Linked DNA regions of Eleftheria terrae. The protein of the gene in region 1 binds, or shares a complex with, the protein of each later gene. Links are inferred from orthologs where the notes say so. Each region holds a gene or a part of one and is shown in the gene's direction. Other genes may lie near its edges. The genes, in order: N7L95_RS07695 and uvrB.

Region 1 (13,643 bases):
CCACCACCGTCTTCATGTTGGCGGGCACCACCGGCAGCTTGAAGCGGCGGCCGCCGAACTCCACCGAGGTGTCGCACTCGCTGCGGCTTTCCACGCGGCATTTGCGCGGCAACAGCAGGATGTTGTCGTAGTCGAAGATTTCCATCAGAGATCGCTCCGTAAGCAGGTAGGACGCCGCGTTGAAGCAGTGCGGCGTCGAAGGCTGCGAGCGCTTGACTTGGAGACCCGGCCGGCGGCCGAAGGCCCCCGGGGACGGAGGTGGCCGCGCAAACAAAAACCGGGCGCCAAAATTTGGGCCCGGTGGCTGATTCTACTCACCTCGCGCGGCATCGGCTGCAAGGGGCTTCGCCGGGCTCCCTAGAATCGCGACATGAGTCTCGATTTTCCGCCTGCCGCTGCGTCGGCCCTGCTCAACAACCTCAACCCGGAGCAGCTGGCCGCCGTCACGCTGCCCAGCCGTCCGGCCCTGATCCTGGCTGGCGCCGGCTCCGGCAAGACGCGGGTGCTCACCACCCGCATTGCCTGGCTGGTGCAGACCGGCCAGGTCTCCCCGGCCGGCGTGATGGCCGTCACCTTCACGAACAAGGCCGCCAAGGAGATGCTGACCCGCCTGGGCGCCATGCTGCCCATCCCCGTGCGGGGCATGTGGATCGGTACCTTCCACGGCCTGTGCAACCGCTTCCTGCGGGCGCATTGGAAGCTCGCCAACCTGCCGCAGGGCTTCCAGATCCTCGATTCGCAGGACCAGCTCTCGGCGGTGCGCCGCGTCATCAAGGGCATGAACCTCGACGAGGAACGCTTCGTGCCCAAGCAGGTGACATGGTTCATCGCCGGCAGCAAGGAAGAAGGCCTGCGGCCGCAGGACGTGGTGGTGCGCGACGAGCAGAGCCGCAAGCTGGCCGAGATCTACCAGGCCTACGAGGACCAGTGCCAGCGCGAAGGCGTGGTCGACTTCGCCGAGCTGATGCTGCGCACCTATGAGCTGATGCGCGACCAGCCGGCCCTGCGCGAGCACTACCAGCGGCGCTTCCGGCATCTCCTGGTCGACGAGTTCCAGGACACCAACCGGCTGCAGTACGCCTGGCTGAAGATGTTCGCCGGACCGGGCAGCAGCGTGTTCGCAGTGGGCGACGACGACCAGAGCATCTACGCCTTCCGCGGTGCCCAGGTGGGCAACATGTCGGACTTCGAGCGCGAGTTCGAGGTGGAGCAGGTCATCAAGCTGGAGCGCAACTACCGCAGCTTCGGCAACATCCTCGACTCGGCCAACCACCTCATCGCGCACAACACCAAGCGGCTGGGCAAGAACCTGCGGACCGAGGCCGGGCCCGGCGAGCCGGTGCGGGTGTACGAGTCCACCAGCGACTATGCCGAGGCGCAGTGGCTGATCGAGGAGGCACAGCAGCTGCACCGTGACGGCATTGCGCGCTCGGAGATCGCCATCCTCTACCGCTCCAACGCCCAGTCGCGGGTGATGGAAAGCGCGCTGTTCAATGCCGGCATCCCGTACCGCGTGTACGGCGGGCTGCGCTTCTTCGAGCGGGCCGAAATCAAGCATGCGCTGGCCTATCTGCGCCTGCTGGAGAACCCGAACGACGACACCAGCTACCTGCGGGTCGTCAACTTTCCGACCCGGGGCATCGGCGCACGCACCATCGAGCAGCTGCAGGACGCGGCGCGCGCCAGCGGCCGCAGCCTCTACCAGAGCGTGACGGCCGTCACCGGCAAGGGCGGCGCGAACCTGCTCGCGTTCAACCAGCTGGTGGATGCGATGCGCGACGCCACCCGCGGCCTGACCCTGCGCGAGATCATCGAGCACGTGGTACAGGCCTCGGGCCTGGCCGACTTCTACCTCAACGAGAAGGAAGGCCGCGAGCGGCTGGAGAACCTGGCCGAACTGGTCAATGCGGCCGAGGCCTTCGTCACGCAGGAAGGCTTCGGCAAGGATGCCATTGCCCTGCCGGTGGACGAGCAGGCCGCTTCACCCGGCGCGCTGGCTGACGGCGACCCGCCCGCGGTGGCGCGCACCGAGCAGACCCCGGACGCCGAGACCGGCGAGATCATGTCGCCGCTGGCCGCCTTTCTCACTCACGCGGCGCTGGAGGCCGGCGATAACCAGGCCCAGGCGGGGCAGGATGCCATCCAGCTGATGACGGTGCATGCCGCCAAGGGGCTGGAGTTCGACGTGGTGTTCATCACCGGGCTGGAGGAAGGCCTGTTCCCGCACGAGAACTCGCTGTCCGACCACCAGGGGCTCGAGGAGGAACGGCGCCTGATGTATGTGGCCATCACCCGGGCGCGCCGACGGCTCTACCTGAGCCACAGCCAGACCCGCATGCTGCACGGGCAGACCCGCTACAACATCAAGAGCCGCTTCTTCGAGGAGCTGCCCGAGGCGGCGCTGAAGTGGATCACTCCCAAGGTGCAGGCCTTCGGCTCCGGCTATGCGCGCGACTACAAGGCCGCCTGGGCCAGCGGCCCGGGCGCGGGGTCGGTGGCGGCTGGCGGCGAGAAGAAGATGGCGCCCAAGGTGGCCACCTCCGACGGGGTGGCCCTGCGCATGGGCCAGTCGGTCTTCCACACGAAGTTCGGTGAAGGGGTGATCGTGACGCTGGAAGGCAGCGGCCCGGACGCGCGCGCACAGATCAATTTCGGCCGCCATGGCATGAAGTGGCTGGCGCTCAGCGTGGCGAAGCTGACGCCGGTCGACTGAAGCCGCGCCGCTGGTGCGGTGGCAATGCCGCCCCGGCATCGGCGTCGGCGCGCGGAGCCTCCCCCGGGGCGGCACGACGCGGGGCGGCTGCCATCCGGGTTCGCATTCCGCGGGTGAAGGGGTGCAGCCGCCCGGGACACGTGGGCTGGCGAGCGCCTATGTTCTGCTGTGCAGAACGTCGTTTCGATCTGAATTGACGTTGGCCGGGGCCCGTGACACGATCCGCGTTCCTTGGCATTGCGGGACATCGCGGTCATGACTGCCTCATCGCCCCTGGCCGCTGCGGCGGCTTCCGTTGACGCCGGCTCGACCTGCCCCGTCCTGCCGGCCCGCCTGCACCAGGTGATCGACCGCTGGGCGCGTGACACGCCCTCCGCGCCGGCCCTCGAGGACGCCACCCAGCAGCTGAGCTACGCAGAGCTGCAGCAGCGGGTGGCTGCGGCCGGCAAGCGGCTGGCTGCGGCCGGCTTGCGGCCCGGCGACCGCTTGCTGGTGGTGGCCGAGAACTGCGCGGCAGCGGCGCTGCTCGCGCTGGCCTGCAGCACCATCGACGCCTGGTGCTCGCTGGTGAATGCGCGGCTGTCGCCGCGCGAAGTCGATGCGGTCATCGAACATGCCGGCCCTCGCCGGGTGGTGGTGCTGGAGGGCGGCTCGGCGGAAGCCGCCGCCCACGCGCGCCGGCTCGGTGCCGCGGCGCAGGACTGGCCCGAGCTGGGCGCCTTGCACCTGGGTGCGCTCAACGAGGACTGCCGGCCGGAGCCGGTCCATGCGGCGGCCAGCGAGCAAGTGGCTGCCCTCGTCTACACGTCGGGCACTTCCGGCAGCCCGAAGGGCGTGATGCTGACGCATGCCAACCTGCTGTTCATCGCCGAGAACGGCCGGCGCATGCGACGGCTCGTGCCGGGCGACCGGGTTTGGGGCGTCTTGCCGCTGTCGCATGTCTATGGCTTGACTTCCGTGCTGCTGGCGACGCTGCATGCTGGCGCCAGCCTGGTCCTCGTGCCGCGTTTCGATGCGGCGGAGATGGCTCGGGCGCTGGCCGTCGGCGGCATCACGGTGCTGCATGGCGTACCGGCCATGTACGCCAAGCTGCTGGCCTGGAGCCGCCAGCCGGGCCATGTCCTGCGGGCGCCGGCCTTGCGTGTGGCGCAGTCGGGCGGCGCGCCACTGGACGAGGCGCTGAAGGCCGCCGTCGAGCAGGCCCTGGGCGTGGTGCTGCACAACGGCTATGGCATGACCGAGGCCGCGCCCTCCATCGCCCAGACCCGGCTCGACACGCCGCGGCGTGACGCCTCGGTGGGCATGCCCATCCCCGGCACCGAGGTGCGCATCGTCGACCTGCAGCGCCAGCAGCCGGTGCCTGGCGGTGAGACCGGTGAGCTGTGGGTGCGCGGGCCGCAGGTGATGAAGGGCTACTACCGCGATGCCGTGCTGACCCGGCAGACGGTGAACGCCGAGGGCTGGCTGCATACCGGCGACCTGGCGCGCCTGGCGCCCGACGGTGTGCTGGAGGTGGTGGGGCGTTCCAAGGAACTCATCATCCGATCCGGTTTCAATGTCTACCCCGTGGAGGTGGAGCAGGCCTTGTGCGCCCACCCCGACGTGATGCAGGCAGCGGTGGTGGGGCGCCCGGTGCCGGGCAACGAAGAGGTGGTGGCCTTTGTGGAGCCAGTGCCCGGCCGGCAACTGGAGGCGGGCACGCTGCAGGCCTGGCTGCGCGAGCGGTTGTCGCCATACAAGCTGCCGTCGGCCATCGTGCTGATGGCGCAATTGCCTGCCTCGACCACAGGCAAGGTGGCGAAGGCCCGCCTGCGCGAGCTGGCCCAGCAGCCGCTTGCGGGCAGCTGCGCCTGAGGCCGGCGACGCTGCCACAGTGGGACGGCAACACGAGGGGACGCGAGATGGGCACACGGCAGGCAGATGCCGCGGCAACGGCGGGCGATGACACGGTAGACCGCAGCGGCGGCGGGCAGACCCGCGGCCGCCGTGATGCCGGTGCTGCGGGCAGCCGGCCCGGCAAGCTGAAGGAGGACCGACATTTCGTCACCGCGCTGGCCCGCGGCCTGGACGTGCTGAGTTGCTTCCGCTCCAGTGACGGGATGCTGGGCAACCAGGAGCTGGCGCGGCGCTGCGGCCTGCCCAAGTCCACCGTCTCGCGCCTGACCTACACGCTGACCAGGCTCGGCTTCCTCGATCAGGTGGAGGACACCGGCCGCTACCGGCTGGGGAGCGCCACCCTGTCGCTCGGCAGCGCGATGCTCGCCCGCATGGACGTGCGCCAGCAGGCCCGGCCGCTGATGCAGGCGCTGGCCGATGCCTCGCAGGCCATGGTGTCGCTGGGCTCGCGCGACCGGTTGAGCATGATCTATGTCGAGAACTGCCGCAGCCAGTCGGCGCTGACGCTCAGCCTGGACGTCGGCTCGCGCATCCCGCTGGCCACCACGGCGATGGGCCGCGCCTACCTCGCGATGTGCGACGAGGGCGAGCGCCAGGCGTTGATGGAGCGCATCCGCGAGCTCGACGAGGCCGCCTGGCCGCGCCTGCGGGAAGGCATCGAGCAAGGCGTGCAGCAGTACCGCGAGCTCGGCGTGTGCTGCTCCTTCGGCGACTGGCAGCCAGAGGTCAATGCGATCGCGGTGGCCTTCCGGCCGGCCGGGCAACGCAAGCTGATGGCCATCAACTGCGGTGGCCCGGCCTTCCACCTGAGCCGCGACGATCTGCTGGGGCAGGTGCGGCCGCGCCTGGTGGCGCTGGGCGCACAGCTGGAGCGTGCCGCCGGACAGTGAGACCGGCAGGCGCAAGCGCAGGCGAGCCGACCGACCCGCCAGCAAGCGCCGCCCATGTCGGGCTCACGCCCCGGGCGGGACAGCCGGGCGCCCGGCGAAAGGCCGGCGCCGCCGGGCACGGTCAGTCGTCATCCTCGTCGTCGTCGGAGACGGCGTTGATGCCGGCCTCGACCGCTGCGCCCGTCACCTTGACGCCGGTGCTCACCACCGCGCCGGTGACCGAGATGGCGGCCCCTGCGGCCGCGCCTGCCACGCTGACGACGGCGCAGCCGCCCAGCAGCAGGCTGCACAGGCCGCCGAGCAGCAGCTGCTGCAAGTAACGCAGGGCAGGGCGCATGATGTGTCGATTCCGGAGCAGAAACGGCTTCATTATCGGTGTGCGGCCGGCCTGCCATGGCGCCGGCCGGCGGGCATCCGTCACACGATGTTCATGAAGCTGTAACGGCTCCTTCATGCATCGTCCCTAAGCTGCCGCGGGTCTTTCACCCCAACGCCCTACAGAGGACGACTCCATGAGCCAGCCGCTCGGCTTTCCCCAGCAAGCCATCGATCACGACGACATCGACAACAACAACTCGGGCAACGAAACCTTCGAGGCGGTGCTGCAGGCCCGCATGAGCCGCCGCTCCATGCTGCGGGGCGGCGTTGGCACCGCGGCCACCGCGGTGTTCGGCGGCCTGGCGATGGCCGCCTGCGGCGGGGGCGGGGGTGACGACGACGACCATCAGCCCGGCAACGGCCAGCCGCCGGCCGAGACCTTGCTCGGCTTCAAGGCCGTGGCCAAGAGCCTGGCCGACACGGTGGTGGTGCCCGAGGGCTACACGGCCAGCGTGCTGTACCGCCTGGGCGACCCGATCGCCGCCGGCGTGGCCGCCTACAAGAACGACGGCACCGACGACAACTACGAGCAGCGCGCCGGCGATCACCACGACGGCATGGAGTTCTTCGGCCTCAACGCCGCCGGCACTGCCCGCGACCCCAACGGGTCCGAACGCGGCCTGCTGGCGATGAACCACGAAGCCACGTCGGACGAGAACGGCCAGGTGCTGTTCATGCACCCGGCCGGCGGCAGCCCCAACTCGGCCCGCGTTGCGGCCGAGGTCGACAAGGAAGTGGCGGCGCACGGCATCTCCATCGTCGAGGTGCGCAAGGCCGACGGCCGCTTCCGCTATGTGCAGGACTCGGCCTACAACCGCCGCTTCACGCCGCTCACCCCGGTGGTGCTGGCCGGGCCGGCGCGCGGCCATGCGCTGATGGTCACCAGGTACTCGACCGACGGCACCGCCGCCCGCGGCACGCTGAACAACTGCGGCACGGGCTACACCCCGTGGGGCACGCTGTTGTCGGGCGAGGAGAACTGGGCCAACTACTTCAAGCGCTCGGCCGAGGACGACACCGCGCGGGCCGGCGACAAGAGCATCGTGGCGCTGGAGCGCTACGGCCGCAAGAAGGGCGCCAACACCCGCCACGGCTGGGAAACCGCCGGCAGCGAGGACAAGTACGCCCGCTGGGACCTGAGCGTGAAGGCCGCGACGGCCGCTGGCGACTACCGCAACGAGCTGAACACCTACGGCTACATCGTCGAGGCCGACCCCTACGACCGCAACACCTCGATGAAGAAGCGCACCGCGCTGGGCCGCTTCGCGCACGAGAGTGCCGCCTTCTCCAGGCTGGTGCCGGGCAAGCCGCTGGCGGTCTACATGGGTGACGACTCGCGCGGCGAGTACATGTACAAGTTCGTCTCCACCGCGGTATGGAACGCGGCCGATGCGAACCCGGCCAACCGCATCACCACGGGCGACAAGTACCTCGACTCGGGCAAGCTCTTCGTCGCCAAGTTCAATGCCGACGGCACCGGCCAGTGGATCGAGCTGTCGATCGACCAGCCGGCCATCGCTGGCTACGCGGCCTACGACTTCGCCGACCAGGCCGACGTGTTGATCAATGCCCGGCTGGCCGCCGATGCGGTGGGCGCGACCAAGATGGACCGGCCCGAATGGTGCGCGACCCATCCGGGCACCGGCGAGGTCTACTACACCCTCACCAACAACAGCAACCGCAAGGTCGAGCCGGACCCGGCGAGCACCTCGCAGATGGGGGTCGACGCGGCCAACCCGCGCTCCTACAAGGACGGCGGCGCGGGGTCGGCCGGCAACCACAACGGCCACATCATCCGTTTGCGGGAGAACGGCGGCGAGGCCGCAGCCACCGGCTTCGCCTGGGACGTCTACCTGTTCGGCGCCGAAGTGGGCTCCGATCCGGCCACGGTGAACCTGTCGGGCCTCACTGCCGACCAGGACTTCTCCAGCCCGGACGGCCTGTGGTTCAGCCGCGCCACCGGTGTCTGCTGGATCCAGACCGATGACGGCGCCTACACCGATGTCACCAACTGCATGATGCTGGCCGCGCTGCCGGGGCAGGTGGGCGATGGTGGCAAGAAGACGCTCACCCACACCAAGGCCGACAAGACGACGCTGGCGGTGGACACGCAAGTCGGCAAGGCGCCGACGGCCCAGACCCTCAAGCGCTTCCTGGTGGGCCCGGTGGGCAGCGAGATCACCGGCTGCGCGGAGACGCCCGACGGCAAGGCGCTGTTCGTCAACATCCAGCACCCGGGCGAGAGCACCCGGCTGGCCGACATCGGCAGCCCCTCGAAGTACAGCAGCCATTGGCCCGACGGCGGCACCGCGCGGCCGCGCTCGGCCACCATCGTGATCACCAAGAACGACGGCGGCCGCATCGGCAGTTGACGCCGGGGCTCCGGCTCGCGGTGCGCAACGAGCCGGAACCGCCGCATGACACCAGGGACCCGGAGGCGCGCGGAAGGGCGCCAAGGGGGCGCAGCCCGCCAACTGCGCTTCCTAGAGTGGGGGCCGGTGCTGTTTGCGTCCCCCTGCGCCATCGCCACCTTGCATGGCATGCCAGCCTCCCCTGTGGAGGCCGGCGCGTTTCAGGGCTTGACCACCACGTCGAAGAACTTCTCCACGCAACGCTGGTAGTCACCGGCCTTCAGTGCGAAGTGGGCGGTCTGGTAGCCGACCAGCTTGCAGGCGAAGGCCTTGCCTTCCGGCTTGTCCGGGTGGTAGGACCAGTCCTGGTCCCAATAGATGTCCAGCGCGCCGGCGCCGCCCACCTCGAAGCGCTTCTGGTTGGCGCAGCCCAGCTCTTCCTGCGGGCCGATCGGCACGCCCAGTGCCGCCGCATGCTGCCGGTAGTAGGCGATGCGGTTGACCGACTGCGGTTTCTCCGCGCCTTGCCCGCATTCGATGCCTCCGTTGATGATGTTGGTGGTGGCCCCGAAGCCCGGCCGGATGCCGGCCGCGGTGTCCACCGCATTGGGCTGCCAGGTGCCGTCCACCACATGCAGCATGCTGGGCTTGGGCGAGGCGGGGTAGACCAGGAAGAACACCGCCGAGGCAAGGTTCAGCCAGGTGTCGGCCACCTGCTCGGGGGCGTTCAGCAGCACCTTCACGTCGCCGAAGATCGCATCCGAGAACGGCCCGTAGTTGTAGTTGTAGGACAGCTGCTTGGCGCCGCGGCCGAAGTACTGCTTGAAGCGGCCCTGCGCGTCCTTGCCGCAGGGCCAGGCCTGGCCCTGCCAGGTGGTGGGACTGCATTCGTTGTTGTACGGGCAGCCGTAGCTGTTCTCGGTGCAACCCGCCTCGCGCACGAAGTACAGCGCCTGGCGCCATTCCGGGATGGCGTTGTTGCGGTCGTGCGCGCCGGTTTCCTGCGTGAAGTGCGCGAACATCGTTGCCAGGATCTTGCGGCAGATGGCGTCGGAGTCGCGGCCGTCGCTGTAGCTCATGCAGACACCCGAGAACTTGGCGATGGCCTGCAGCAAGCCGGTGTAGGTGTAGGAGCCGTCGCGCATCGGGAACAGGTAGTCCCACTGGCTTTGCGGCAGCAGGCGCTCGACCCGCTTGACGTTCTCCGGATTCCCGGCAGCCCCCGGCGTGACGGTATTGACGACGCTCTGCGGGCGGGTCGCCACCGAGGCCTTCACCGAACGGAACAATGCCGTGTTCGTCAATGCCGCTTCGGTGGCCTGGACGTCGGACAGCCGCAGGATGTACTTGCCGGTGACCGGATCCTTGATGACCGAGGCCAGCGCGAAGCTCTGGGCCTTGCTGGCCGTGGCGCCCTGGTTGTCCGTCACGGTCAGCGTCACGGCATAGGTGCCGGGTGCGGCGTAGCTGTGGCTTGCCTTGGCGCCGCTGGCACTGCTGCCGTCGCCGAACTCCCAGCGCCATTGGCTGACCTGGCCGTCTGCATCGCTGGAGGTGCTGCCGTCGAGCTGCAGGCTGAGCCGGTCCACCGTGGCGCTGAAGGCGGCGACTGGCGGCTTGTTGGTCCCCGGGGTGCCACCGCCGCCGTCGCAACTGCCCAGCGGTTTCCACACCGCCCAGGCGCCGGAGTTGCCGGCGGGCGACTGGCCCTGCGTCCACCAGTTCGCGCTATAGGCATTGCCACCGTCCTGCACCTGCTGGCCGGTGGTGTACGCGGTGCCGGCGTTCCACACCGGCAGGTTGCGGCAGTCCACGGCCTGGGCGGAGGTGGCCAGCAGACCGCCGAGCAGCAGGGCTAGCAGGGCCGGCCGCGGGCCGCGACGGTTGTCGCCTGGAGTTTCGGGAAAGGGCTCCGGCCGGTCGGCGGAGGGCAGGGCGCAGCGCATGGCGGCCGCGGCCGCGGGGACGGACATGGACATGAACGGGTCTCCTACGTTCAAGGCACGGTGGGATGGCACTGTGGGAGCGTCGTGTCGCCGCCAGTGCATGCGGCGCGACAAGACCAGTACCTGTGATTGATCTTGTACTGGTATTGGATTCTAAATACCAGTTCGCGCCAAGACCGCTCGGCAAGGCAGGTCGACCGTCCTAGCGAACGGGCTGCCGAAAGACGCCGGCGGCCCGGCGCGCAGAACGGGGAGGCGGTATGGCGCCGCCGCGCGTGTCAATCCAGGCGGCGAGAGGCGGCCGGGTGCGGCTGCTCCGCCTGCTCCGGCATGTAGCCCCGGCCGTCGCGCACGCCCTTGCGGCCCAGCTCCTGCCAGCGGGTGCGCAGGCGCAGCAGGCCAGCGAGGAATTCGAGTTCCTCGTCGGTGTGGTTGATCATCCCGGCCGGGCGCAGGCGCTGGCCGGCCGGCTGCCCGGGCTCGGCCCACACCGCCTGGTGGTAGTCCGACTGCGACAGCAGGCGGGTGGCACCGGCCTTCAGCTCGACGCGGCCGTAGCAGTTGCAGAAATAGGTGCGGCCGTCCTCGCGGGCCTCGGTATAGACGCCGGTGCCGCGGATGCCGATGGTCAGCGCGGGCGTCTGTACCAGGCGGGCCGTCTCGCGCCGGCCCCAGACCGACACCAGGCCGCCCGTCAGCAGGCGCAGGGCCGACACCAGGTGCACCGAGCGGCCCCGATCCAGCGTCAGGCGTGTGCGCTGGCGCAGGTGGAAGGCCGCGTCGCCGAGGGTGAACACCAGCATCGAGGCGTCGCCGGTCTCCAGCCTGTCGCCGGCCTGGATGAAGTCGCCGCGACGCAGGCGCTCGCCATTGAGCAGCGCCTCGCCGATCAGCGTGACGATGTTGCTGCGGCCCGGCGCGGCAAGCGGCCCCGCTGGCCAGCCGGCCAGCCAGGCGGCGGCGCCGACCAGCGTCTCACGGCGGGTGAGCCACTGCAGCTCGGTGGCGCTGCGGCCGTCAAGCAGGTGGCTCATCCGCCAGGTCGAGTTCGAAGCAGTCCACGAAGGTGAAGTACAGCGAAATGTAGAACACCGTCATGAACATCAGCGCGGCCGGAAAGGCCGCCAGCTGCACCATGCCGGGCGCGCCGAGCAGCGAGAACACCAGTGCCGACAGCACACCGAAGACAGCCACCACGCCGCCCCAGGTCAGCGCATACACCACAAAGGCGCCCTTGTTGCGCCAGCAGGCCACCAGGCTGAAGAAGACGGCCTTGGCCGCACTCACGCCACCCCAGTGCACCAGGGGCGGCGCATGCCAGAACATCACGCTCAATGGCAGGGCCAGCAGCAGGCGCAGCAGCAGGCCGCGCTGGACCCGGGGGTCGGCCAGCAGGTCCTCGCTGCCCGGGGCGCCGGACATGGCCTGCTCGAGGGCCGCCATGTCGCCCTCCAGCCAGCGGATCAGCAGCATCGCCACCAGCGAGGCGACCGCGTAGGCCACGCCAAGCCGGATCAGGGCCTGGGTGCGGCTGCGGTCGGTGCGGAAGGCCTGGACGAACACGCCCGGCATCGGGAAGCGGCCGCTCTGCGACTGGTGGGTGGCGATCATGAATCCCAGCGTGCCGGCCGGCAGCAGGGCCAACAGCAGCAAGCTTCCGACGTAGCGCAGCTCCAGCAGCAGGAAGGCGCCGAACAGGGCGATGAACAGCAGCGCCGTGAAGGCCAGCGGCTGGCGAAAGAACACGCGGAACGCCTGCTGCACCCACACGGTGCCCCGGCGGGCGCGTACCAGTCGAAGTTTCATGGCTCTTCTTGGTGGAAGTCGGTCTCGGCGATCGCCGGCCCCGGCCGGGCACCGGCATGGCGGCCCTGATGATAGGGCCGCTGCACGCGCGGGCTCAGCCCTTCACGTAGTGCCAGGGATTGGCGATGCGCTCGCGCAGGATGCGCTCGAAGTGCGTCGGGTCGTGAGCTTTCAGCATGTGCGCGTCACGCGGCAGGTGCCAGTCCCACAGGCGCGAGACCCAGAAGCGCAGGGCGCCGGCCCGCATCAAGCCGGGCAGCAGGCGTGACTCATGGTGAGTCAGTTCGCGTTCACTGTCGTAGGCCGCAAGGAAGGCCGTGGCACGCTCTTCCACCAGGCGGCCGCTGTCCAGGTCCACACACCAGTCGTTGAGGCAGACGGCGATGTCGAACAACCAGGTGTCGACGCCGGCGAAGTAGAAGTCGAAGAAGCCGGTGAGGGTGTCGCCCTCGAACATCGCGTTGTCGCGGAACAGGTCGGCATGGATTGGGCCGCGCGGCAATTCCGCATACACCGCGGAGCCGGCCAGATTCTGCTGGAAGGCGAGCTCCGATTCGAGCAGCTCCCGCTGGGGCGCCGCCAGGTGCGGCGCCACCACCGGCACCGTCTCGCCCCACCAGGCCAGGCCGCGCAGGTTTGGCTGGCTGCGCGGATAGTCGCGTCCGGCCAGGTGCATGCGCGCCAGCATGGCGCCCACGGCCTCGCAATGCCGGGTGCTGGGCGCCAGCTGGTGCCCGCCGCGCAGCCGGTTGACCACTGCGGCCGGCTTGCCGCCCACCGCATGCAGGATCTCGCCGGCGGCGTCGGCCTGCGGCTCGGGCACCGGGATGCCGTGGCCGGCCAGGTGCTTCATCAGGTGCAGGTAGAACGGCAGCTGCTCGAAGCCCAGGCGCTCGAACAGGGTGAGCACGTACTCTCCGCGTTCGGTGGTGAGGAAATAGTTGGTGTTCTCGATGCCGGAGGCGATGCCGCGCAGGCCGAGCGTGGCGCCGAGGTTCAGGCGCAGCGCCAGCGCCGCGGCATCGTCGAGGGAAACAGGCGTGAAGACGGCCATGGGGAAGGCAGCGTGCAGGGCACGGGGTTCAGGAAGGGAAGGCGGCGGAAATCAGAAGGACCACAGCTGCCAGACCCGCTTGCCGGCGGCGCCACGCTGGTTTTCGTTGGTCATGTCGCGGCCGCCGTCGGCCGGCAGGACTTCGTAGGCGGCGCCGCCTTTCTTCGGCTGCACGGTGATGCGGCGGTTCTGGCCGCGCACCCGCAATTCGTCGATGCGCGCGCCGTCATCCTCGATATGGATGCGCTGCACCGCCTCCTCGGGCACCGCCGCCGCAGCCGCGGGCTGGGCAGGGGCGGGCGCCGCGGCGGCAGCAGCGGCGAACAGGGCGGCCATCGAGGCCAGGCAGCAGGCAGAGCGCTTCATGGACGCGATTTTAGGCCCCGGTTGCATCTGCCCGGGCAGGCGGCCGAGGGCTTGCAGGAAAATGCCGCCATGAGCGACAACACCCTGCTGCTGGTCGACGGCTCCAGCTATCTCTATCGTGCCTTCCATGCCATGCCCGACCTGCGCAATGCGCAGGACGAGCCGACCGGCGCGATCTACGGGATGATCAACATGCTGCGCAAGCTGCGCGAGCAGTATCCCGCCCGCCATGCCGCCTGCGTC
Region 2 (15,696 bases), 360 kb from region 1 along the record:
GTTCCGACTGCTGCGCACCTTGTCGATGCGTGACAACCGGCGCGTCGGCCAGGTCTCGCGTCAGGTCATCGATGCAGCCCGCTACGCTGAGGCCATCAACCGCGCGGGGCAGTTGCGCATGCTGTCGCAGCGCCTGGTCAAGTTGCATGCGCTGCTCGCGGCCGAGGTCGACACGGCCGGCTCGCGGGCCCTGATGGCTGCCTCGGTGAGCCGGGTGGAGGCCAACCTCGACGTGCTGTCGCGCAGCCTGCCCGCAGCCACCTTCGGCGACTTGCTGGATGAAGTGCAGCGACTGTGGGCAGAGTTGAAGCCGAGCCTCGGCCGTCCGGCACAGGTCGCGCCCCTGGCGCCGCTCGACGAGCTGGCCGGACGGTTGCTCAAGGGCGCCGAGCGGCTCACGACGGTGCTCGAGTCGGCCAGCCAGCTCCATTCATTGCACATCGTCAATATCTGCGGGCGGCAGCGCATGTTGTCGCAGCGCCTGGCCAAGCAGGCGCTGCTGGCGCGGCTGCTCGAAGGCGCCCAGGCCGACGCCGCTCAGGCTGGCCTGCGCGAGACGGTGCAGCAGTTCGAACAATCGCTGGCCTGGCTCCAGGCGGCCCCGCTCACCACCTCCGACATCCGCCAGTTGCTGGAGGCGGCGAGCCTGAGCTGGCGGTCGTTCTCGAGCGGGCTGCAGCAGGCCCACAGGGCCGACGGGCGGCTCGCACTGGCAGCAGCCAGCGAGGACCTGCTGGAGCTGTTCGACCGGCTGACAGAGCGCTATGAGCGCAGCATCGACCTGCTCACCCGCTGAAAGCGGCACTATTTCGCGCTTGCCCGATGCCCTGAACGAGGGGGCTGCTCGCGCCATGCCAGCACATGTTCAGGCGCTTGGGTGGACAATGACGCATCCGTGCGGCAAGTCGCCCGCGGAACCCGACATTGCACCGTCCTGGAGCCGCGATCGGTTCGCCAGGCCCGCTCATGGAACAGCCGCAACTCATCGCCGGGGCGCAGAGCGCGCCCAGCCAGACGCCGCCCGACCTGCCGTCGCCGGCCTTGCTCGCGCTGCTGCTGGCAGCCACGGAACACAGCCAGGGCGCCGTCTATGCCAAGGATGGCGATGGCCGCTATGTCTATGCCAACCCCGCCGCAGCCCGCTTGCTGGGCCGCGCCGTCGAAGAGGTGCTGGGCCGCACGGACGATGAACTGCTGCCGCCCGAATTCGCTGTGCCGTTGAAGAGCGCCGATCAGGCCGCACTGGCCCAGCGCCATCCGCTCCACCGTGACGACAAGCTGCCCGGCACACCGGGCGGGCAGCCGGTGGAACTGGCGGCGGTGCGGGTGGCGGTGGTGCCGGACCCGCTGGCCGAGGCTCGCTATCTGTGCGGCGTCTGGACCGATGTGACCGAGCCGCGGCGCCACCAGGCGCAGCTGCGCCAGGCGCTGGCGCAGCTCGAACAGCAGCAGCGCCAGAACGAGGAGCTGCGCCAGGAAGTGCGCGACCAGGCGGTGCGCGACCCGGTCACCGGCGTCTACAACCGCCGCCACTTCGAAGAGCAGCTGCATCGTGAGATCGACCTCTCGATGCGCGAACACCGCGAGTTCGCCTTGGTATCGGTGCAGGTGGATGGTCATGCGCGCTTGCTGGCCACTCACGGCCGCGAGGCGGCAGAGCGCACGCTCCAGGCGCTGGGTCGGCTGCTGCGCAGCAACACCCGGGTGATGGATGCGCCCTGCCGGCTTGGCGAGGACCGTTTCGCGGTGGTGCTGTCAGGCGTCGGCCTGGCCACGGCGCATGCCCGCATGGAAAGCGTGCGCCGGCAGTGCGAGGCCCAGCTGGTGATGCTGGAGGGCGCCGAGCTGCACTTCACCGTGTCCATGGGCGTGGCCAGCTTCCCGCACACCGCCTATGACCGAGAGGGCTTGCTGCGCAGTGCCGATGCGGCGCTCGAGGAGGCCAAGCGCCGTGGCAGCAACTGCGTGATGCTGGCGGCCATTCCCTTTGGGCCGGCCGCGCCGCCCCCTCAGGCCAGCGCCTTGTAGAGCATGTAGGCGGCGAGCAGGTAGAGCGTGCAGGCAAAGGCACGCTTGAGCTGGCGCACGTTCATCGCGTGTGCTGCACGTGCCCCCAGCGGGGCGGCCAGCACGCTGGCCGAAGCGATCACCACCAGGGCCGGCAGGTAGAGGTAGCCGAAGGCGCCGGGCAGCGGCGGGGCCAACTCGCGTCCGCCAATCAGGTAGCCCAGCGTATTGGCGAGCGCGATCGGGAAGCCGAGGGCTGCGCTGGTGGCCACCGCGTTGTGGATGGGCACATTGCACCAGGTCATGAATGGCACCGAGATAAAGCCGCCCCCGGCGCCGACCAGGCCCGAGATGAAGCCGATCCCGCCGCCCGCGGCGGTGCGGCCGGCCAGCCCCGGCATCTGCCGGCTGGGCGCGGGCTTCTTGTCGAGCAGCATCTGGGTGGCCGAAAAGCCGACGAAGACCGCGAAGATGAGGGCCAGCGACTGCCCCTTGAGCAGCGCGAACACGCCTGCCCCACCGAGCAGGCCACCCAGCACGATGCCAGGTGCCAACCCGCCCACCAGGCCCCAGCGCACCGCGCCGCGCTTGTGGTGCGCGCGCACGCTGGAGATGGAGGTGAAGAGGATGGTGGCCATCGAAGTGGCGATGGCCATCTTCACCGACAGATCAGCCGAGACACCGCGGTGCGTGAGGATCAGGGTCAGGAAGGGCACCAGCAGCATGCCGCCACCGATGCCGAGCAGGCCGGCCAGGAAACCGGTGCAGGCGCCGAGGGCGAGCAGCTCGGTGACGAACCACCATTCGATGTTCAAGAAGTCTCCAACAGCTTCACGATGTGGTCCCATTCCTCGGCCGTGACCGGCGTGATCGACAGGCGGTTGCCGGGCTTGAGCACCTGCATGCCGGCCAACGCCGGGTCGGCCCGCATCTCCTTCAGGCCGAGCAGCCGCGTCTTGCGCGACAGCTGCACGTCCACATGCAGCCAGCGCGGCGCCTCGGGCGTCGATTTGGCGTCGTGGTACGGGCTTGCGGGATCGAACTGCGTCGCGTCCGGATAGGCAGCGGACGCCACGGTGGCCAGCCCGGCAATGCCAGGCTCGGGGCAGGAGGAGTGGTAGAACAGCACGCCGTCGCCGACGCGCATCGCGTCGCGCATGAAGTTGCGCGCCTGGTAGTTGCGCACGCCGACCCAGGGAACCCGTTGGCCGGGCGCCGCTGCCAGGTCGTCGATCGAGCACTCGTCGGGCTCGCTCTTCATCAGCCAGTACTGGCAGGGGGAGGCAGGGGGCATGCGAGAAATCGGAAGGTGTCCGCCACGAGCCGAGAGCCGCATTCCTGAACCCAGGGGATTCAGGTGGGCGAGGTCAGTCAAGCTTCGGGTTCATCTGACGCGAGACGATCACACCAGCAGGACGATGTTCCAAGCCCTTGCTCAAAGAGCATCGGTTCAAGGAAATATAAAACTCCCGCGAACGCGACGGACGGATTGATTCTACGCCGGATGGCGGGCTCAGATGAGTTGCCCGTCTTGTCCTAGGGCCTCGTCGATGCGACGGACCAGGGCGGCCGCATCTGTGCTTGGCGATACCGCGGGCGCCGGCACCTGGCCAGGCGCCACCGAAGGTGCCGAAGCCGGTGGCCGCTGTGCAAGTTCGAAAGCCACATTCAGCGCAGCCAGCACCGCGATGCGCTCGCGCGCCTTCACCTTGCCCGCATCGCGTATCGCACACATCTCGCGGTCGACATGGTTCACCGCCTCCAGCAAGGCCGCCTCGCCACCTTCGGTGCAACCGAGGATGTAGCTCTGCCCCATGATGGTCACTTCGATCTGCTTCATCAGACCTCTTTCTCGCCGCCGGCTTGCGGCGCGATGGCTTCAGGCAGGCGTTCGAGCAAGGCGTCGATGCGGCTGCGCGCGGCACTCAGGCGTGAGCGCAGGCTGTCGCGCTCCGCGGTCACGCCGGCCAGTTGCTGCTCCAGCAGGGCATTGGTGCGCTTGAGTTCCTCGTAGCGCACCAGCAGGCGCTCCACGCGGTCCGCGAGTTCATCGGTCTGTGACATATCGGCGAGACATCCTCCTCGGCCATTGTAGAACGGGCTCTTACAATCCCGCGCTGTCCCCGCCAACAGGGGGTATCCAAGAGGGAGGCTGGCTGTTGTCATCGTCCGTACACCTGATCCTGGGTGCCGCCCGCTCCGGCAAAAGCCGGCATGCAGAACGGCTCGCCGCGCACTGCGAGCAGCAGGGTGCCGAGGTGGTCTACATTGCCACCGCATGGCCTGGCGACGACGAGATGCGCGAGCGCATCGCCCGCCATCGGGCCGGTCGTCCTGCAAGCTGGCAGAGCATTGAACTGCCGCCCGGCGGCGCGGCCCTGGCCGCAGCACTGCGCGAGCACGCGACGCCGGGGCGCTGCGTGCTGGTCGACTGCCTGACGCTGTGGCTGTCGCAACTGCTCTGTCCACCGCCCGGTGTGGCGCCCGAGCCGGCGCAGCCGGCCGTCGAGGCGCTGCTGCTGGCCTTGCAGCAGGTGCCGGGCACGGTGCTGCTGGTGTCCAACGAGATCGGCTGGGGCGTGATGCCGCTGAGCCGCGAGGCGCGGGCCGCGGTGGATGCGCTCGGGCGTCTGCACCAGCAGGTGGCCGAGATCGCCGCGCGAGTCACGCTCACCGTCGCGGGCATTCCGATGCAGGTCAAGCCGGCGGCAGCCGCGTGAGGCAAGAATCCCTTCACACATGAATCACTTCGATTATCTCGCACCCTCGGTGGCGCCTGCCGCCAATGCCGCCCTCGCCGCGCGCCTGCAACAACGTATCGATCGCAAGACCAAGCCGCTTGGCGCGCTCGGGCGGCTGGAGCGCCTGGCGCTCCAGCTGGGCTTGGCGCTGGCCAGTGACACACCGCAGCTGGAGCAGCCGCAGCTGATCGTGTTTGCCGGCGACCATGGTCTGGCTGCGCAGGGCGTCTCGGCCTACCCTAGCGACGTCACCTGGCAGATGGTGGAGAACTTCCTGGCGGGCGGGGCCGCGGTGAGCGTGCTGGCACGCCAGCACGGTATGGCGCTGACGGTGGTGGATGCGGGCGTCCGGCACGACTTCCAGCCGCGGCCGGGCCTGCAGCTGCGCAAGATCGCTGCTGGCACCCAGGACGCGAGCCGGGGCCCGGCGATGACAGCGGCCCAGTGCCAGGCGGCCCTGGCCGCCGGTGCGCAGGTGCTGCGCGAGCGGCCCGGCAATGTGGTGCTGCTGGGGGAGATGGGCATCGGCAACACCTCGTGCGCCTCCTTGTTGATGGCACGCCTGTGTGGCCTGCCCATCGAAGCGTGCGTCGGCCGGGGCACCGGCCTGAACGACGCGGCGCTGCAGCGCAAGCAGCGAGTGCTGGCCCAGGCACTCGAGGTGAACCATGAGGCGCGCGAACCGCTGGCTGCGCTGGCGGCACTGGGTGGCTTCGAGGTCGCGATGATGGTCGGCGCCATGCTGGAGGCCGCCCATGAGCGTCGTGTCATCGTGGTGGACGGCTTCATCGCCAGCGCAGCGGTGCTGGTGGCGCGGGCACTTGCACCGGCGCTGCTCGACTACTGCGTGTTTGCGCACTGCTCCGGCGAGCAGGGGCACCGGGCGCTGCTGCAGCACCTGGGCGCCGAGCCGCTGCTGGACCTTGGCATGCGGCTCGGCGAAGGTTCGGGCGCCGCGGTGGCCTGGCCGTTGATCGATTCCAGCCTGCGCCTGCTCGACGAGATGGCCAGCTTCGAGTCGGCCGGGGTGTCCGACGGCATGCCTGGCACATGAGGTGGCTCGCCCACGAGGTGCGCCTGGCGCTGATCGGCTGCCAGTTCCTGACCCGGTTGCCGCTGCCGGACTGGTTGACGCGCTGGGTGGGCTATCAGGATGCATGGCTGCAGGCCAGCGCGCGGCACTTCCCGCTGGTGGGCGCCGCGGTGGGGGCGGTGGCTGCCTCGGTGCTGCTGGCGGCAGCCACTGTGCTGGGCATGCCGGCCGCCACCGGCCTGTGCATCGCCGCCAGCCTGCTGCTGACCGGCGGCTTTCACGAGGACGGCTGGGCCGACACCTGTGACGGCCTGGGCGGCGCCAGCAGCCGCCAGCGCGCGCTGGAGATCATGAAGGATTCGCGCATCGGCGCCTATGGGGCCATGGGCCTGTTCGTGATGCTCGGCCTGAAGTGGGCAGCGCTGGCCAGCATGCCACCTGCGCTCGCCGCGCCGGCCTTGCTGCTGGCCCACACCGGCTCACGCACCGTGGCGGTGAGCCTGATCCGCTGGCTGCCCTATGCCGGCGACCTGGAGCAGGCCAAGGCCAAGCCCTTGTCGCGCCATCTGTCGAACCCGGGCTGGGCGGTGGCGCTCGGGTGGGCGGCATGCGCTGGCGCTGCCTGCCTGGCCTGGCTCTCGCTGCCGGCCGTGGCGGCAGCACTGTTGGCCATGGCGGCAGCCGGCCTGTACTGCCGGCGCTGGTTCCGCCGGCGGCTGGGCGGCTACACCGGCGACTGCCTGGGCGCTTCCCAGCAACTGAGCGAGCTGGCCGCCTACCTGGCGGTGCTCGGGGCGTGGCGATGCACTGCCTGATCTGGCGCCACCCGAAGCCCCGCGGTGCGCAGGGCCGCTGCATCGGCCGAACCGACCTGCCGGTAGACCCGCGCAAGGCGAAGCGGCTGGCCCACCGCATTCGCCGCGCGGCGCGCCGCGAAGGCTGGCCGCGCGAGGTGTGGACCTCGCCGCTGCAGCGGGGCGCGGCGGTGGGCCGCTGGCTGGCGCGCTGGGGCTGGCGCCATGAGTGCGACGCACGGCTGGCGGAACTCGACTTCGGCGAGTGGGACGGCCGGCATTGGCAGGATATTGGCGCCGGACCGGTGCAGGCCTGGTGCGACGATTTCGCTGCCCTGGCGCCGGGTGGTGGCGAGGCGCTGGTCCAGCTGTTCGACCGTTGTCTGTCCTTCCTGCGCGAGCAGGAGCCGGCCGCGGTGCGGCTGGTGGTGGGCCACGGCGGCTGGATGAACGCCGTGGCGCTGCTGGCTGCCGGCCGCGGCCTGCCGCACTCGCCCGGTGACTGGCCGGCAGCGCCCCGCTATGGCGCGCTGCGGCGCTTCAGCCTGACGGTGGCGGTGTCTTCGGGGTGAAATCGCAGTACTGGGCAACGGCGCACTTGTAGCACAGCGGCTTGCGCGCCACGCAGACATAGCGGCCGTGCAGGATGAGCCAGTGGTGGGCGTCCACCAGGTAGGCGGGTGGCACGCGGCGCAGCAAGGCCAGCTCGACTTGCAGCGGGTTCTTCCCCGGCGCCAGTCCGGTGCGGTTGCTGACGCGGAAGATGTGCGTGTCGACCGCCATCGTCGGCTCGCCGAAGGCGACATTGAGCACCACATTGGCGGTCTTGCGGCCCACGCCCGGCAAGGCCTCGAGCGCTTCGCGAGTGCGTGGCACCACGCCGCCGTGCTGCTCCACCAGGATGCGGCAGGTCTCCAGCAGGTGCTTGGCCTTGCTGCGGTAGAGGCCGATGGTCTTGATGTACTCGCACAGCCCGTCGTGGCCCAGCGCCAGGATCTTCTGCGGTGTGTTGGCCACCGGGAACAGCCGGCGGGTGGCCTTGTTCACACCGACGTCGGTCGCCTGTGCCGACAGCAGAACCGCCGTCAGCAGCTCGAAGACGCTGGTGTACTCCAGCTCGGTGTTGGGCTGCGGATTGGCAGCCTTGAGGGTGGCGAAGAAGGGCTCGATGTCAGAGACGCGCATGCGGCGCAAGTGTAGCGAGCCGCGGGTTCAACCGCCGCTGCGCTGCTGCCGGGCGCGCTGCAGCGCGGCCTCGATGATGGCCCGCTTGCGGTCGATCTGCGCCGGATCGGTCAGGCGGGTTTCGGCCGGCAGGTTGGCCAGCTTGCGCTCGGCCTTGGCGGCCAGTCGCTCGTCGTTTTCCTGCTTGTCGCGCACCAGCCGCAGGCGGTGGAAGGCATGGCGCTCGCGTGCCTGGCCGGCTTGCTCCTCGCTCCACGCCTGCCAGCCGGTACGCCCCGGGGTGGCCGAGGCCAGCGAGATGCAATCGACCGGGCAGACCGGCACGCACAGCTCGCAACCGGTGCACAAGGCGTCGATCACGCTGTGCATCTGTTTCGGCGCGCCGACGATGCAGTCCACCGGGCAGGCCTTGATGCACAGCGTGCAGCCGATGCACCAGTCTTCGTCGATGATCGCCAGCCGGCGCTCGCCCTCGATGCCATGGGCCGGGTTCAGCGGCCGCTCGGGCTGGCCGGTGAGCGCAGCCAGTCGGGCGATGCCCTCGGCGCCGCCGGGCGGGCACTGGTCGATGCCGGCGCGGCCCTCGGCGATCGCTTCGGCATAGCTGCGGCAGTCCGGATACCCGCACCGGGTGCATTGCGTCTGCGGCAGCAGTGCATCGATGGCGTCGGCCGTGACGGTAGGGTGAGGCATGGACTCGGAAGACATGGACGCCGGGACGGTCAGGGCAGGGCGGGCGGGGGGTGGCGTTGCTCCGGATGCCGGCAACACCGCGCCCACCGGCGCCTGGCTTGCGAGGGATCGCAGGCAACGCCGCGCGGCGCGGCGCATTGTAGCCACGGGCCACCGGGCCGGCGGCCGCGGCTTTACTTCTCGTGCTTGGCGATGAAATCGCGCACCCGGGGATACACCTTCTCGCGCCAACGCCGGCCGGAGAAGATGCCGTAGTGCCCGGCACCTTCCACCGTGTAGTGCGGCTGCTCGTCCTTCGGGATGCCGGTGCACAGTTCGTGTGCCACGCGGGTCTGGCCGGCGCCGGAGATGTCGTCCAGCTCGCCTTCCACGGTCAGCAGCGCGGTGGTCTTGATGTCCTGCGGCCGGACGTACTCGCCCCTCACCTGCCAGGTGCCATTGACCAGTGCGAAGTCCTGGAAGACGGTCTTGATGGTGTCCAGGTAGTACTCGGCGGGCATGTCGAGCACCGCGTTGTACTCGTCGTAGAAGGTGCGGTGTTGCTCGACGCTTTCATCGTCACCACGCACCAGGTCCAGGAAGTAGTCGTAGTGCGAGCTGAGGTGCCGGTCCGGGTTCATCGCGACGAAGCCGGTGTGCTGAAGGAAGCCCGGGTAAACGCGCCGTCCCGCGCCCGGGTAGTTGGGCGGCACCCGGTAGATGACATTGTTCTCGAACCACTCGTAGCTCTTGTTCATCGCCAGGTTGTTGACCGCGGTCGGGCTCTTGCGGGCATCGATGGGCCCACCCATCATGGTCATCGTGCGCGGCGTCGGCTCGCCGCGGCTGGCCATCAGCGAGATAGCCGCCAGTACCGGCACGGTGGGCTGGCAGACCGAGATGACGTGCACGTCCGGCCCGATGTGGCGGATGAAGTCCTGCACATACTCGACATAGTCGTCGAGATGGAAGGGGCCCGCGTCGAGCGGCACCATGCGGGCATCGACCCAGTCGGTGATGTAGACCTTGTGGTCCCGCAGCAGCATGCGGACCGTGTCGCGCAGCAGGGTGGCGTGGTGGCCCGACAGGGGCGCCACCACCAGCACCGAGGGTTGCGACTTCATCGTGGTGAGCAGCTCCACCTCGTCAGTGAAGCGCTTGAAGCGGCGCAGCTGGCAGAAGGGCTTGTTGACCGCGATCTGTTCCTGCACCGCGATGTCGGTGCCTTCGACCTGAACCGTGGTGATGCCGAACTGCGGTTTCTCGTATTCCTTCGCCAAGCGGTGCATCAGGTCGAAGCAGGCGGCGACCCGGTCGGCGCCCGGCGTGTGCGTCAGCGGCGACAGCGGGTGGCTGTAGAGCTTGGATGAAGCGCTCGCGAACTCCGCAAAAGGGCTGAGCCAGGCGCGTTGGGTTTCATACAGTTGGTACAGCATCGGAGGCCCTTTCTCTACGTACAGGCGCCGTGCAGCGGCGGCCCGTGGCCGAGGGAGTGGTGCAAGCGGCGTGCGCAAGCCGAACGGATGTTGCGGCGCACCATTCTAAGTTCGGTAATCGGATGTTTGCAGAGGCAGGCCTTCGCCGAAACCCGGAATAAGCCCGGATTCCAAAGCCAGAAACCGAGTCCAAGGCGAAAAAAATGGGCCAGTCGGCCCATTTTTTGTCACACAGATGACAACATCAAATGACTTTGGCGATGCAGGCGACCACGTAGTCGATGTTCTTGCTGTTCAAGGCGGCGACACAGATGCGACCAGAATCGACGCCATAGACGCCGAATTCCGTACGCAAACGCTGCATTTGCTCCTTGCTCAGTCCTGAATAGCTGAACATTCCCTTTTGCTGCGTCACGAAGCTCATGTCCTGTGCAACATTTGCCGACTTCAGCTTTTCGACCAGGGCGCCGCGCATCTGCTTGATCCGCACACGCATCTCGGCCAGTTCCTGCTCCCACATCTGGCGCAGGGCCGGTGTGGTCAGCACCGTGGCCACCACCTGGGCGCCATGGGTCGGCGGGTTCGAGTAGTTGGTGCGGATGACGCGCTTGAGCTGGCTCAGCACGCGATCGGCTTCTTCCTTGGTCTGCGCCACCACGCTGAGGGCGCCCACCCGCTCGCCATAGAGCGAGAAACTCTTGGAGAAGGAGGTCGAGACGAAAAAGTCAAGGCCCGACGCGATGAAGCGGCCGACCACGGCGCCGTCTTCGGCGATGCCTTCGCCGAAGCCCTGGTAGGCCATGTCGAGGAAAGGCACCAGGCTGCCGGCCTTGACGACCTCGATGACCTCTTCCCATTGGGCGGGCGACAGGTCATAGCCGGTCGGGTTGTGGCAGCAGGCGTGCAGCACGACGATGGTGCCGGCCGCTGCCGCCTTGAGGTCGGCCAGCAGGCCTTCGAAATTGATGCCTCGCTTGGCCGCATCGTAGTAGGCGTAGGTGCCGACCGTGAAGCCGGCGCTCTCGAACAGCGCGCGGTGGTTCTCCCAGCTGGGGTCGCTGATCAGCACGCGGGCGTCGGGATTCACCTTCTTCAGGAAGTCGGCGCCCACCTTCAGCCCGCCGGTGCCGCCGAGGCCCTGCACGGTGGCGATGCGGCCTGCCTTCACGGCGGCGCTGTCGGCGCCGAAGACCAGGCCCTGCACCGCCTTGTCGTAGGCCGCGATGCCGTCGATGGGCAGGTAGCCGCGCGCCTTCGGGGCCTCGAGCATCTGCTGCTCGGCGGCCTGCACGCACTTCAGCAGCGGGAGCTTGCCGTTGTCGTCGTAGTACACGCCCACGCCCAGGTTGACCTTGTTCGGGTTGGGATCGGCGTTGAACTGTTCGTTGAGACCCAGGATGGGGTCGCGCGGAGCCATGTCGACAGCGGCAAAAAGCGATGCCATGGAAACTATCCTTGTCAGTGGAGGGGAGCGGGCAATTGGGCTAACCTTGATGGCTACCGGCCCCAGTCGCAGCCAATTACTTCACACATGGAGCATCTGGCGGCCCGTAGCCCCTTCATTCTAGGCTGCTGACCTTCCCATGGCCGACACATTGACCGAAGTTCCCGCGCTCGACGACAACAAGTTCGTGCAGTTTCCGGACTCGCCCTTCCAGCTGTACCAGCCCTATCCACCGGCCGGTGACCAACCCAACGCGATCGCGCAGCTGGTGGAGGGGGTGAACGACGGCCTCAGTTTCCAGACCCTGCTGGGCGTGACCGGCTCGGGCAAGACCTTCACGATGGCCAATGTCATTGCCCGCTGCGGGCGCCCGGCCATCGTGTTCGCGCCGAACAAGACGCTGGCGGCCCAGCTGTATGCCGAGTTCCGCGAGTTCTTCCCGCGCAATGCGGTGGAGTACTTCGTGAGCTACTACGACTACTACCAGCCCGAGGCCTATGTGCCTCAGCGCGACCTCTACATCGAGAAGGACAGCGCGATCAACGAGCACATCGAGCAGATGCGCCTGTCGGCCACCAAGAGCCTGCTGGAGCGGCGTGACGTGGTCATCGTCGCGACGGTCTCCGCCATCTACGGCATCGGCAATCCGAGCGACTACCACCAGATGGTGATGACGATGCGGGTCGGTGACAAGATCGGCCAGCGCGACGCCATCTCGCAGCTGATCCGCATGCAGTACAAGCGCAACGAGATCGACTTCGGGCGCGGCACCTTCCGGGTCCGCGGCGACACCATCGACGTCTTTCCGGCCGAGCATTCGGAGCTGGCAGTCCGCATCGAGCTGTTCGATGACGAGATCGATTCGCTGCAGCTGTTCGACCCGCTGACCGGGCGCATCCGCCAGAAGATCCCGCGCTTCACCATCTACCCCAGCAGCCACTACGTGACACCGCGCGAGCGGGTGCTGTCGGCGATCGAAGGCATCAAGGAGGAGCTGCGCACGCGGCTCGACGAACTGGTCAAGGCCGGCAAGCTGGTGGAGGCGCAGCGGCTCGAGCAGCGCACCCGCTTCGACCTGGAGATGCTGCAGGAGATCGGCCACTGCAAGGGCATCGAGAACTACACCCGCCATGTCTCGGGCTCGCGCCCGGGCGATCCGCCGTCCACGCTGGTGGACTACCTGCCGCCGGACTCGCTGATGTTCCTCGACGAAAGCCACGTGATGATTGGCCAGCTCGGCGGCATGTACAACGGCGACCGGGCGCGCAAGACGACGCTGGTGGAGTACGGCTTTCGCCTGCCCAGCGCCCTCGACAACCGGCCGCTGAAGTTCGAGGAGTTCGAGCGCAAGATGCGCCAGGTGGTCTTTGTCTCCGCCACCCCGGCCGACTACGAGAAGCGCACGGCGGGGCAGGTGGTGGAGCAGCTCGTGCGGCCTACCGGCCTGGTGGATCCGGTGGTGGAGGTGCGCCCCGCCACCCACCAGGTGGACGATGTGCTGCAAGAGATCCGCGAGCGCATCGAAGTCAATGAGCGGGTGCTGATCACCACGCTCACCAAACGCATGGCCGAGCAGCTGACCGACTACCTGTCAGACAACGGCGTCAAGGTGCGCTACCTCCACTCGGACATCGACACCGTGGAGCGGGTGGAGATCCTGCGCGACCTGCGCCTTGGCACCTTCGACGTGCTGGTTGGCATCAACCTGCTGCGCGAGGGGCTGGACATCCCCGAGGTGTCGCTGGTCGCCATCCTGGACGCCGACAAGGAAGGCTTCCTGCGTGCCGAGCGCTCCCTGATCCAGACCATTGGCCGTGCGGCGCGCAATGTCAACGGCAAAGCCATCCTGTACGCCGACAAGATGACCGACTCGATGAACCGGGCCATCGGCGAAACGCAGCGCCGGCGTGAGCGGCAGCTGGCGCACAACGCGGCGCAAGGCATTACACCGCGCAGCGTCACCAAGCAGATCAAGGAGCTGATCGACGGTGTGTTCTCCGGCCAGGAAACGCGCCAGGACCTCAAGGCCGCCGAGGAGGCCGCCAAGGTCGAGGCGCTGTCGGAAAAGGACCTGGGCAAGCGCATCAAGCAGCTCGAGAAGCAGATGCTCGAGCACGCCCGCAACCTGGAGTTCGAGAAGGCGGCCCGCCTGCGGGACCAGCTGGCGTTGCTGAAGGAGCAGGCCTTCGGTGCCAGCGGTGGCGACCACGTGGTGCCGCTGCGCTGAACCGCCGGCGGCCCACCAGCCGCTGCGCTCAGCCGGCGTCCGCCGCGATCATGCTGCTGGCCTGCTGCGTGGCGTCCGACAAGGGTCGCACCTGGTAGTGGATCACCGCGGCTGCGGCGCCCACTGCGTGGGCCAGGCGTCCGAAGCGCGCCTGCCGCACCAGTGGCGGCTGCAGCCCGGCCGCTTCCGCATAGTGAGCGAGGCGCTCGCGGGCCGGCCCCAGCAGCGATTCGCCGAGTTCGCAGGTGGGCCCGCCCAGCACGATCAGCGCTGGGTCGAAGGCCGCCCAGAGGTTCTGCAGCAACAGCCCGATGTAGTGCCCGGCGCGCTCCAGTGCGGCACCGATCGCCTCGTCGTGCACCGCCTGCCCGGTCGCGAACACCGAGGCTGGCAGGCTGCGCAGCAGCATGGCCGGGTCTCGAGTGACCGGCGCACTGTCTTGGCCGAGCACCGCCTGCACCAGCGCTGCCAGCCCCACGAACGCCTCGGCGCAACCGCGCCGCCCGCAACTGCAGCGGGGGCCCTGGGCGTCGAGCACGGTGTGGCCGATCTCCCCGGCAAAGCCGCCGGCGCCGGTCAGCAATCGGTCGTTGACGACGATGCCCGCGCCCACGCCCGTGCCGAGGCCCAGGAAGACCAGCGGCTCGGACACCGGGGGCTCGCCGAACTCGAACTCGCCCAAGGCAGCCACATCGGCATCGTTCTGCACATACAGGGGCAGCTGGGCGGCCGGGCCTCCGGCCAATGCGTCGCGCAGCAGGTCGCGCAGCGGCACGCCTTTCCAGCCCAGGTTCGGAGCGAAGCGCAGCATGCCGGTGCGTTCATCGACGGCGCCCGGCACCCCCAGGCCCAGCCCCACGACGCCGCGCCGGCGCAGCTCGGGGTCTTCGAGCAAGGCATGCACCATCATCGCGACCCGCTCGCAGGTCTGCGCGGGCGATGCAATGTCGACCGGGCCGCTGTGCTCGGCCAGGATCTTGCCGACCAGATTGGTGGCCACCACGGTGGCCGACGCCAGGCCCAGGTCCACCCCGATGAAGGCGAGGCGGTGTTCGTCCAGCATCAGCGGCGTCGGCGGGCGGCCGGTGCCGCGCGCCTGTAGCGGCTGCGGTTCGGCTTCGACCTCTACCAGCCAGCCCTCCTCGATCAGCTCCTGCGAGAGCAGGCTGATGGTCGATTTCGTCAGACCCAAGGCCTGGGCCAGGTCAGCCCGCGAGCTCCCCGGCGCCTGCCGGACCTGTCGTATCACGGCACTGCGGTTGAGACGCTTCAGGAGCCGATGGTCACCAGTGATGGACATAGGTAAGGCCGAGCTGGAAAGCCGGGGATTATGCCGGGCTGCCCGCCGGCAGGCGGGCGCCGCCGGGCGGCCGCGGGTCGGCCCCTTAGACTGGCGCCATGGCCAGCTCCGACCCTGTACTTTCGTTACGCCTCTTGTTTGTCTGCACTGCCAACATCTGCCGTTCGCCAAGCGCCGAGGGCGTGTTCCGGCATCTGGTACAAAAAACCTCGCTGGCATCTCGATTGCTTGTCGATTCCGCGGGCACCCATGGCTACCGCCTGGGAGAGCCGCCGGATCCGCGCGCGCTGGCGCATGCACAGCGTCGCGGCTACGACCTGTGTGCATTGCGCTCGCGCCAGGTGGTGCCGGCGGACTTCGAGCGCTTCGACCTGATCCTCGCCATGGACCACGAGAACCTCGACTGCCTGCGTGCCGCCTGTCCGCCGGAGTACCGACACAAGCTGCGCCGGTTGATGGAATTTGCGCAGCGCCACGCCAAAGAGGAGGTGCCCGATCCCTATCACGGCTCGCCAGCCGGCTTCGATGTGGTCCTGGACTACCTGGAAGACGCCTGTGCCGGGCTGCTTGACCACCTGCTCGCGCAAGCGGCGCAGGATCCTGCCGGTTCTTCGCCTCAGAACTTGACTAAAAAAGTAGGCTTCACGTAAAATTCGAGTAAATCAGTCGGGAAATCACCGCACGGGAAACAACCGAAGGGCCACCGAGGGTTTACCCGAATCACCTGTTGTTTTGGGTTCAACACACCTTCAGCAGAGCTAGCTGAACGATTAAGGAGCTTGCCATGCGTCTTACCACCAAAGGTCGTTTTGCCGTCACTGCCATGATCGATCTCGCATTGCGGGAGCATCAAGGGC

Evidence for each region.
Region 2: the proteins of N7L95_RS07695 (region 1) and uvrB are in contact, whole or in part, in a crystal structure (PDB 7EGT), measured with the Thermus thermophilus proteins. The link is inferred for Eleftheria terrae from one-to-one orthologs. Residues at the interface, in WP_096412145.1 of Thermus thermophilus: His654, Arg656, Phe657, Gln666, Asp668, Glu669, Lys680, Arg681, Leu682, Ser683, Lys685, Tyr686, Ala687; in WP_096411307.1 of Thermus thermophilus: Glu23, Leu25, Arg26, Asp27, Gly28, Glu29, Arg30, Phe31, Arg55, Glu326, Asp327, Phe328, Glu379, Ser382, Gln383, His398, Gly400, Arg401.

Annotation. Positions count from the first base shown.
Region 1 is NZ_CP106951.1:1,731,211-1,744,853, reverse strand. The notes cover bases 1-3,041. They hold N7L95_RS07695 (UvrD-helicase domain-containing protein), read left to right. Parts: upstream 1-370; coding sequence 371-2,713; downstream 2,714-3,041. Other genes in these bases: N7L95_RS07690 (class I adenylate-forming enzyme family protein), read left to right, coding at 2,969-3,041; N7L95_RS07700 (GMP reductase), read right to left, coding at 1-145. Outside these bases: more of N7L95_RS07690, read left to right, coding at 3,042-4,567; N7L95_RS07685 (IclR family transcriptional regulator), read left to right, coding at 4,615-5,499; N7L95_RS07680 (hypothetical protein), read right to left, coding at 5,621-5,836; N7L95_RS07675 (PhoX family protein), read left to right, coding at 6,012-8,249; N7L95_RS07670 (glycoside hydrolase family 19 protein), read right to left, coding at 8,450-10,207; N7L95_RS07665 (FecR family protein), read right to left, coding at 10,453-11,208; N7L95_RS07660 (BPSS1780 family membrane protein), read right to left, coding at 11,192-11,980; N7L95_RS07655 (homoserine kinase), read right to left, coding at 12,075-13,034; N7L95_RS07650 (hypothetical protein), read right to left, coding at 13,086-13,400; polA (DNA polymerase I), read left to right, coding at 13,470-13,643. UniProt on the Escherichia coli protein: A helicase with DNA-dependent ATPase activity. Unwinds DNA duplexes with 3'-5' polarity. Translocates on single-stranded DNA with 3'-5' polarity. Initiates unwinding more efficiently from a nicked substrate than double-stranded DNA.
Region 2 is NZ_CP106951.1:1,379,351-1,395,046, reverse strand. Bases 11,077-13,995 are described here. They hold uvrB (excinuclease ABC subunit UvrB), read left to right. Parts: upstream 11,077-11,451; coding sequence 11,452-13,539; downstream 13,540-13,995. Other genes in these bases: N7L95_RS06045 (ROK family protein), read right to left, coding at 13,568-13,995; N7L95_RS06055 (amino acid aminotransferase), read right to left, coding at 11,077-11,312. Outside these bases: N7L95_RS06125 (type IV pili methyl-accepting chemotaxis transducer N-terminal domain-containing protein), read left to right, coding at 1-796; N7L95_RS06120 (GGDEF domain-containing protein), read left to right, coding at 967-2,028; N7L95_RS06115 (sulfite exporter TauE/SafE family protein), read right to left, coding at 2,010-2,822; N7L95_RS06110 (EVE domain-containing protein), read right to left, coding at 2,819-3,301; N7L95_RS06100 (cell division protein ZapA), read right to left, coding at 3,521-3,847; N7L95_RS06095 (cell division protein ZapB), read right to left, coding at 3,847-4,071; cobU (bifunctional adenosylcobinamide kinase/adenosylcobinamide-phosphate guanylyltransferase), read left to right, coding at 4,164-4,727; cobT (nicotinate-nucleotide--dimethylbenzimidazole phosphoribosyltransferase), read left to right, coding at 4,747-5,802; cobS (adenosylcobinamide-GDP ribazoletransferase), read left to right, coding at 5,799-6,596; N7L95_RS06075 (histidine phosphatase family protein), read left to right, coding at 6,584-7,147; nth (endonuclease III), read right to left, coding at 7,116-7,760; electron transport complex subunit RsxB, read right to left, coding at 7,788-8,453; N7L95_RS06060 (polyhydroxyalkanoate depolymerase), read right to left, coding at 8,627-9,868; more of N7L95_RS06055, read right to left, coding at 10,113-11,076; more of N7L95_RS06045, read right to left, coding at 13,996-14,839; N7L95_RS06040 (low molecular weight protein-tyrosine-phosphatase), read left to right, coding at 14,938-15,489; Fe-S cluster assembly transcriptional regulator IscR, read left to right, coding at 15,624-15,696. UniProt on the Escherichia coli protein: The UvrABC repair system catalyzes the recognition and processing of DNA lesions. A damage recognition complex composed of 2 UvrA and 2 UvrB subunits scans DNA for abnormalities.